2 regions of the Vogesella sp. LIG4 genome follow, and region 2 is predicted to be linked to the other one. Evidence: predicted binding sites of a transcription regulator. Region 2 holds the regulator's gene; the other holds the start of a gene.
The links. The regulator FNR, encoded in region 2, switches genes on or off when oxygen is low (the NO sensors DNR and NnrR bind a similar motif). The targets are predictions, from matches to a motif close to TTGATNNNNATCAA.
Positions count from the first base shown of each region.

Region 1: PSELUDRAFT_RS15645 (glycine betaine/L-proline ABC transporter ATP-binding protein) is a predicted target of FNR. The motif match lies at 2,438-2,451, and genes of this name have one in related genera.

Region 1 covers NZ_LT607802.1:3,369,169-3,373,580, forward strand. The annotation lists gene PSELUDRAFT_RS15635 (GlxA family transcriptional regulator) at 1-8, opposite strand, end outside; gene PSELUDRAFT_RS15640 (proline/glycine betaine ABC transporter permease) at 206-1,084, opposite strand; gene PSELUDRAFT_RS15645 (glycine betaine/L-proline ABC transporter ATP-binding protein) at 1,149-2,330, opposite strand; gene PSELUDRAFT_RS19505 (hypothetical protein) at 2,569-2,796, opposite strand; gene PSELUDRAFT_RS15650 (hybrid-cluster NAD(P)-dependent oxidoreductase) at 2,754-3,899, opposite strand; gene PSELUDRAFT_RS15655 (SRPBCC family protein) at 4,018-4,412, opposite strand, start outside.
Region 2 covers NZ_LT607802.1:410,636-415,047, reverse strand. The annotation lists gene PSELUDRAFT_RS01980 (DUF1853 family protein) at 1-817, shown strand, start outside; gene PSELUDRAFT_RS01975 (flavodoxin family protein) at 825-1,280, shown strand; gene fnr (fumarate/nitrate reduction transcriptional regulator Fnr) at 1,591-2,337, opposite strand; gene hemN (oxygen-independent coproporphyrinogen III oxidase) at 2,450-3,856, shown strand; gene PSELUDRAFT_RS01960 (Rrf2 family transcriptional regulator) at 3,926-4,372, opposite strand.

The sequences.
Region 1 (4,412 bases), 1.2 Mb from region 2:
GGGCTCATGGTGACCTCCGGTGGATGGTGTGTGGTTGGGGGTGTGCACCTCGTGGCGGGTGCTAGAACAAACGTGAACCGGTACTGGTGTTGCGGCAAGAGCCTGTTTACGAAGTTGCGCGCCAGCAGGCGCGCAGCCGATCGTAAACAGGTTCCAACGGGCCGGTCATGCCGGCCCGCCATTCAGATTAAAGCATCAGCCTGTATCAGTGGCCTCCCTGCTGCGGCGCCGGGCCGCGGCCAAAGCTTTCGGTCAGGCGGTCGAGGATGATGGCCAGCAGCACCACGGCGAGACCGCTCTCGAAGCCAAGGCCCACGTCCAGACGCTGGATACTGGCCAGCACGTCGTTACCCAGGCCGCCAGCACCCACCATGGAGGCGATGATCACCATCGACAGCGCCATCATGATGGTCTGGTTGACGCCAGCCATGATGGCCGGCAGCGCGATGGGCAGCTGCACCTTGAACAGCAGCTGGGTCGGGGTACAGCCAAAGGCGTGGCCGGCCTCTACCTGCTCCTTGTTCACCTGGCGGATACCCAGGCTGGTCAGGCGCACTGCCGGCGGCACCGCGAACACCACGGTGGCCAGGATGCCCGGCACGCGACCCAGGCCGAAGAACATGGCGGCCGGAATCAGGTACACGAAGGCGGGCATGGTCTGCATGAAGTCCAGCACCGGGCGCACCAGGGTGTTGGTACGGCGGCTACGGGCACACCAGATGCCCAGCGGCACGCCGATCATCAGGCTGATGAGGGTGGCAGACAACGTCAGTGCCAGCGTGGACACCGTTTGCGCCCAGAAACCGGTGACCAGGATCAGGGAAAACGCAGCCAGTACGAAGGCAGCGAATTTCCAGCCAAGGCGCCAGATGCCGAGAGCAAAGAAGAAGCCGATGAGCAGCCAGGCCGGCAGCGACAGCAGCGCCACCTCGATGTGTTCGGCGAACAGGTCCACCGATTTGCCGATGGCGTCGAAGGCCCCGGCGTTGTTGTCCAGCAGGAAGCGGATGAAACCGTTAACCCATTCGCCGATGGGCAGGAAGCTGTGTGGATTGGCGATGAATTGCTGCCAGAGGTCGTTCATGGTGGGGACTCCATTCGGGACAGGCGTCGCGCGCCGTCCTCATCAATCGGGGATCGGTCGCGGCTCAGTGTACGGCGCTGCTTTGCAGGCGGTGTTCCGACAACTTGGACAGCACGCTGGAGGCAGTGATCACCCCCAGGTAGCGGCCATCGTGGTCGATCACCGGCAGCGGCTCGCGCTGCCCCTGCAGGCGCTTGAGCACGTCCGGCAACGCCGACGCCGGCGTGATCGGCGATACCGGCACACAGCGCTCGGCCGGATTACAGCCTTCCGCCCCCAGCGAATCGCGGCCCACCAGGCCCAGCAGCTTGTGGTCGCCGGACACGCAGGCCACCCAGTGGTGCTGCGGGTCGGCGGCGCCGGACAGATTGCCGTTCACCATCAGGCCCACACCATGCGGGTCGATCAGGTCCTTGGCCAGCAGGTAGCGCGAGGTATCCACGCTCTTGAAGAATTCCCGCACGTAGTCTTCCGCCGGGTTTTCGATGATCTCCTGCGGCGTGCCCACCTGCACCAGGCGGCCGCCCTCCATGATGGCGATGCGCGAGCCGATGCGCAGCGCCTCTTCCAGATCGTGGGACACGAAGAAAATGGTCCGGCGATGGTCGCGCTGCAGCTGCAGCAGGATGTCCTGCATCTCGCTGCGCTTGAGCGGGTCGAGTGCCGAGAACGCCTCGTCCATCAGCATCAGAGACGGGTTCACCGCCAGTGCGCGTACCAGGCCGACACGCTGCTGCATGCCGCCGGACAGCTCGTGCGGCATCTTCTTGGCGAAGGTGGCCAGACCAACCTGCTCCAGCACCTCCATGGCGCGCTTCTCGCGCTCCTTGCGGCCAACCCCGGCGATCTCCAGGCCGAAGGCGGCGTTATCCAGCACGTTGCGATGCGGCATCAGCGCAAAGCTCTGGAACACCATGCTCATGTCGCGGCGGCGCAGCGACACCAGGTCGTTGGGGGACAGTTTGGTGATGTCCTGGCCATCCAGCAGGATGCGGCCGTCGGTGGGATCCATCAGCCGGTTGATGAGTCGGATCAGCGAGGACTTGCCGGAGCCGGACAAACCCATCAGCACGAAGATTTCGCCCTCGTTGACCGAGAACGACACGTTGTTCACGCCGACTACCTGGCCGGTACTGCGAAATACCGACTCCTTGCTTTCTCCAAGCTTGAGTAGACGCATTGCTTCTTGTGGCTTTTCTCCGAAAACCTTGTACAGGTTTTCCACCACGATCTTGCCTGACTGCATTGCTTTCTCCTTTGCCCTGGCGAGGCTGCCGTATTGCAGCAAGCGCCGTGCCCGCCGTGCACCGATGCACGGGAGCGTGCTGCGCCACACCCAAGCTGTTGTAGTAATTGATTTGTATCAAGGAAAAAGATATGGACGATACGCTTGAGGAGCCAATGATCAACCGACACCAACCTGCCCGAAAACGACATCGCACCAATCAGTACCACAAGTGGAGGCGAAATCAAGGGAATGCCCGTCAGACGGGCACTTCCAGCGCACTTTCGGTGCATGCTGCAGTGGCGAAAAACACAACTATTGTCGCCAGAAGACAGGTGTCGGACAATTTGTCCATATCTTGGTTCAACCAACGCTCAGGCGTAAAAAAACCGTTCAACCCGCAGGTGAACGGTTTTTTTCGTGCCAGCGTTGCAAAAAAACAACTCAGCGATCCAGCACCACCGGTGTCAACGGCACGCTGCAGCAAGGCAAGATCCAGCCCTGGTCGATCTCGCGCTGGCGGATGCCGCCACCGTGTTTCATGTCCACCTTGCCTTCCAGCATCTTGGTCTTGCAGGTACCACACAAGCCCTTGGAGCAAGACGAGGGCACGCGCAAGCCCTGCTGCTGCGCCGCAGCCAGAATGGTCTGCCCGGGCTTGGTCTGCACGATGTCGCCCAGTTTGGCAAAGCGCACCTCGAAGCCGGTTTCGCCCTCGCAGGCGGGTGCAGCCTCCTCCACCGCCGCTTCCGCGGTGCTGCCGGCGTTCAGATCGGCAAAGTTGAAGCTTTCCTCGTGGTAGTGCGTCATGTCGAAGCCGGCGGACTGCAACAGCTCGCGCGCCCCGGTCATGTAGGGCGCCGGGCCACAGCAGAACACCTCGCGTTCGCGGAAATCCGGCACCAGCCGCTCCAGGCCGGCCAGATCCAGCCGCCCTTCCAGGCCCGTCCATTCCGGTTCCGGATGACGGCTCTGCACGATCGCTGCCTGGCGGAAGCCGTGGCGCGCCCGTGACAGCTGCACCAGCTCGTGGCGGAAGATCAGGTCGGCCGGCGTGCGGGCACTATGCACGAAAGCCACGTCGATGCTGCCGCCCAGGTCACCCAGCGCGCGGCTCATCGACATCAGCGGCGTAATGCCGCTGCCGGCCGACAGGAACAGGTAACGCTCGGCCGGAGCGTGGGCGAAACTGAATTCGCCGGAAGGCCCCAGCACGCTGATATTCATGCCCGGCTGCAGATTGTCGTGCAGCCAGTTGGACACCTGCCCGCCCGGCACGCGCTTGACGGTGATACTGACCGTGTCCGGCCGCGTCGGCGACGAGGACAGCGTGTAGCAGCGGTTCACCGTCTGGCCGTCGATACTCAGCTCCAGAGTGATGAACTGGCCCGGCAGGTAGGCAAAACGCCTGGCCGGCACCGCGCGGAAGGTGAAGGTGCGTACATCGTGGGTTTCGTCATGCACCGACACGCACTGCAGCGTGTCATCGACGCCGCCTTGCCAGTAAGGCGCCGGAGTGGTGAAGGCAGAGGTGGAAGTGGCGGTAGTCATGGTGTCACCCTGTTGCTTGTCCGGCAGGGTTGGCCGCATGCGGCCAACCTCCGGTGGTGTGTGTGATGCTGCCTTGCTTGTCCGGCAGCCTGGGCGGGTGCGCAGGCTGCCGGGCGCAGGTCTCGTTGCCGCTGCCGTGGCAGCGGGCGGGTACGGCTTACTCCAGTGCTACGCCCAGGCGGCGGATATACCAGTCGGTAAACTTCTCCACCAGGGTTTCGGTAAACGGCGAGTACGGGCCAGGCTTGTAGGCCGAGCTCTTGGTGCCACGATGCGATTCTTCCACCAGGTGACGGTCCTGGTCGTTGGTAGCGTTCCACACCGCAGTGAGGTTCTTCACGTCGTAATCCACGCCTTCTACCGCATCCTTGTGCACCAGCCACTTGGTGCGCACCAGTGTGGTATCCGGGGTAAGCGGAATCACGCTGAAGGTCACGATGTGGTCGGCCATGAAGTGGTGCCAGGAGTTGGGCTGGGTCCAGAACGACAGGCCGCCGATGGAGGCATCCTTGAAGTCGGCCAGCAGCTTCTTGCACGCTGCGGTGGTGTCCA
Region 2 (4,412 bases):
GCATAGCGGCGCCGAAATCGACTGCGCGCGCCTGCTGGGGCCGCAAGGTTGGCCGCAGCTCACGGCGCTGGATGCCGCACCGCAGCCGCTGCTGGACTGGCTGGCGGCGCGGCCCACGCGGCGGCTGGGCGTGTATGCCGAGCAGCTGCTGGCGTTCTGGTTCACCCATGCGAGCCACATCGATTGCGTGGCGGCCAACCTGCCGCTGGCCGAGCACGGCCGCAGCGTCGGCGAATTCGACTTCCTGCTGCGTGTCGATGGCCAGCCGCTGCACCTGGAGGCCGCCAGCAAGTTCTACCTGCAACTGGATGATGCCGGTGGCGAGCTGGTCGGCCCCAGTCTGCGCGATGCCTGGCCGCTGAAATACCGCAAGCTCGCCAGCCAGCTGGCGCTGAGCTGTCACCCGGCGGCGCAGCTGCCCGCCGGTTTTGCCGGCTGCCCGGCCTACAGCCGCCTTACCGGCTGGCTGTTCTACCCGGGGGCACCGCGGCCGCAATTCCCGTGCAATAGCGACGCCTGCTGCGGCTGGTGGCGGCATTTGTCCGCGGCCTGGCCGCAGCACAGTGCCGACAGCCGCTGGCTGCTGCTGCCGCGGCTGAGCTGGCTGGCGCCGGCGCGCGCCGCCGCCGAGGCGGTGCTGACCCTGCCGCAGCTGCGCGCGGTACTGGCCGAGGCCGACGGTGCGCGGCTGGTGGCCGAACTGGTGCCGGGCGCGGATGGCGACTGGCACGAAATCGCCCGCGGCTTCGTGGTGCGCGATGACTGGCCGCTGCCCGGCATGCTGGTCGAACTGCAGCGCACGCTGGCCGCCTCGTGAGCGCGGCATGAAAACCCTGCTGTTCGTCTACGCCAGCCAGAGCGGCCACACCCACGCGCTGGTGACGGCTGCCGCCGCGGCGGCCGGTGGCGAGGACAATGTGGCGGTGCGGGTGCTGCCGGCACTGCAGGCCGGTATCGACGACCTGCTGGCCTGCCAGGCGCTGGTGCTGGCCACGCCGGAGAACTTCGGCTACATGGCCGGTGCGCTGAAGGATTTTCTCGACCGCACCTTCTACCCGGCGCAGGGCAAGGTGGAGGGACTGCCGTACGCGGTGATCATCAGTGCCGGCAACGACGGCCAGGGTGCACTCACCGCCATTCGCCGCATCGCCAGCGGCTACCCGCTGCACGAGGCATTGCCACCCTTGCTGGTGAAGGGGGAGGTGACGCCGCAGGTGCTGGCGGAGGCCGCCGAACTGGGCGCCACGCTGGCGGCGGCGTTGTCGATAGGCATGCTGTAGGGCGGCAGCCTCACGAGGTGTTCCACCGCCATGCGGCCAACCTTGTGCGGAGCTGTTTTGCCGGTGCTGCCATGGGTTTTGGGCGTGCCACAACGTTGGCCGCAAGCTTGTAGGGCGGGTAGAAGCAACGCTTCATACCCGCGTGCAGCGTTCCCATCGCGCGGGTATGGCCTGCGGCCAACCCGCCCTACGGCAGGTTTCACCCGACAATTCCATTGCATAGGCCGGATTACGTTTTCTCCTCCCCCGCAAGTCCGCCCAAAACAAAACGCCCCGCATCGGCGGGGCGTTGGATCTGCACGGCTGGCGCTCAGCGCAGGGTGTTGGCCTGCGCGCAGCCGGCCACCAGTGCCTTCAGTTCTTCCGGCTGCAGTACCTGGATGTGCTTGTGGTCCACTTTCAGCCAGCCCTGCTGCTGGAACTTGGACAGCGTGCGGCTGACGGTTTCCAGTTTCAGGCCCAGGAAGCTGCCGATTTCCTCGCGGCTCATGCGCAGGATGAAGTCGAAAGCGGCAAAGCCGCGTGCCGACAGACGCTGCGACAGGTTGAGCAGGAAGGCGGCCAGGCGCTCTTCGGCTTTCATATTGCCCAGCAGCAGCATTACCGACTGGTCGCGCACGATCTCGCGGCTCATCAGGCGGAAGAAATGGTGCTGCAGGCTGGGAATGTCGCGGCCCAGGGTCTCCATGCGGTTGAACGGCAGCTCGCACACCTCGCTGTCTTCCAGCGCAATGGCGTCGCAGCCGTGCTGGCTGGTGGAGATGCCGTCCAGGCCCATCAGCTCGCCGGACATCTGGAAGCCGGTTACCTGCTCGCGGCCGTCCTGGCTGGAGACGCAGGTTTTGAAGAAGCCGGTACGCACGGCATATAGCGAACGGAAGCCCTCGCCGGAGTGAAACAGGTACTCGCCACGCTTCAGGCGGCGGCTCTGGCGGATCACCGCATCAAGCTGGGCCATTTCTTCGCGGTTGAGGCCAACCGGCAGGCAGAGTTCACGCAGACTGCAATTGGAGCACGACACTTTCAGCGTGTGCAGGGTGGGGGATTGCTCGGTCATGGTTTCCGGATTCGCAAGGCTGGAGGCTTGACTTGACGCGTGTCAAAGCGCGGCAAGTGTCAATTAGCGCAAATTTACCAGCCCACCACCAGTTTTCCAAGCAAGAACAGCTATGACACCCACCACACCGTTTATGCCGACCCAGTGTATTTTCGATCGGGAGCTTATCGAAAAGCTTGAAGGTTCCGGCCCGCGCTACACTTCCTACCCGACTGCAGACCGTTTTCATGGCGGTTTCGGCGTGAAGGATTACGAACACTGGTTGCAGCAGCACGCCATCGGCGCCAGCCACCGGCCGATCTCGCTGTACGTGCACGTGCCGTTCTGCAACACCATCTGCTACTACTGCGGCTGCAACAAGATCATCACCAAGGACAAGAGCCGCGCCGACCAGTACCTGGATTACCTGGAAAAGGAAATTGCGCTGGTGGCGGGGCGCCTGGGCTACCGCGAGAAGGTGATCCAGCTGCATTTTGGCGGCGGCACGCCCACCTTCCTGTCCGACGAGCAGCTCAGCCGGGTGATGGCGGTGATCAACAAGTATTTCGAGCTGCTGCCTGACGGCGAGTTTTCCATCGAGATAGACCCGCGCAAGGTTGGCCGCGACACCGTGCTGCACCTGGGCCGGCTGGGCTTCAACCGCATGAGCGTGGGCATCCAGGATTTCGACCCGGCGGTGCAACAGGCGGTGAACCGCATCCAGAGCGAGGAAGAAACCCTCACCGTGATCGACGCCGCGCGCGAGGCCGGCTTCAAGTCGGTGAGCGTGGACCTGATCTACGGCCTGCCGCTGCAGAACGCCGAGTCGGTGCGCCGCACCGTGGACAAGGTGGTGGCGATGAACCCGGACCGCATCGCGCTGTACAACTACGCGCACCTGCCCAGCGTGTTCATGCCGCAGCGTCGCATCAACGAGGCCGATCTGCCCAGCGCCGCGCACAAGCTGGATATCCTGCAGCACTCGGTGCAGCAGCTTACCGATGCCGGCTACGTGTTCATCGGTATGGACCACTTTGCCAAGCCGGATGACGAGCTGACCCGCGCGCTGCAGCAGGGCCGTTTGCAGCGCAACTTCCAGGGCTACTCCACCCACGCCGACTGCGACATGATCGGCCTGGGCGTGTCGTCCATCGGCAAGGTCGGCCCGTGCTATTCGCAGAACGAGAAGGACATTGATGCCTACTACGCGGCGCTGGATGCCGGCCACCTGCCGGTGCTGCGCGGCATGACGCTGACCCAGGACGATATCCTGCGTCGCAGCGTGATCCAGTCGCTGATGTGCCGCTTCTCGCTGTCGGTGGAGGCGATCGAGGAAACCTTCGGCATCAATTTCGCCAATTACTTTGCCGACGAGCTGCCGCTGATCCGCGAGTTCCAGCACATGGGCCTGCTGACCTTCGACGGTGATTTCCTGATGGTGGCGCCCAAGGGCCGCTTCCTGATCCGCAACATCGCCATGGTGTTCGACCGCCACCTGCGCGAGCGCGAGACCAAGGCGCGCTACTCCAAGACCATCTGAGCGCCTTGCGCCAGTAAAAAAGCCCGGCAGTTGCCGGGCTTTTTGTGTTTCTGGGATTGGCCGCAGGGCTCAGACGCGTGCCTGTAGCCCCATGCGATGCAGCACCACCAGCGCCTCGGCGGTGGGGCTGGCCACCACGTCGGCCAGGGTGTAGCGGTCCAGCACGGCAAAGAATGCCCGCAGCGCTTCGTCCAGTACGCCCTTGAGGCGGCAGCGCCCGCGCAGGAAGCACGGCGGCTCGGCGCAGTCGATCAGGTCGCCGATGTCTTCCAGCGTGCGGATCACCTCGCCCAGCCGGTACTGACTGGCCGCGCGTGCCAGCGCCAGGCCGCCACCCTTGCCCCGGCTGGTGGCCAGCCAGCCCTGTTGCGCCATGAAGTGCACCACCTTCACCAGGTGATTGCGCGAGGCGGAAAACTGCTCGGCGATTTCGCCGATGGTTACCGGGGTATCGCGCGGCTCGCTCAGGTACATCAGTACCCGCAGGCCGAGGTCGGTGAAATGCGTAAGTTGCATGGCTGCTGTGGTCTAGGGCAAAGGTAGGAGCATACGCCGC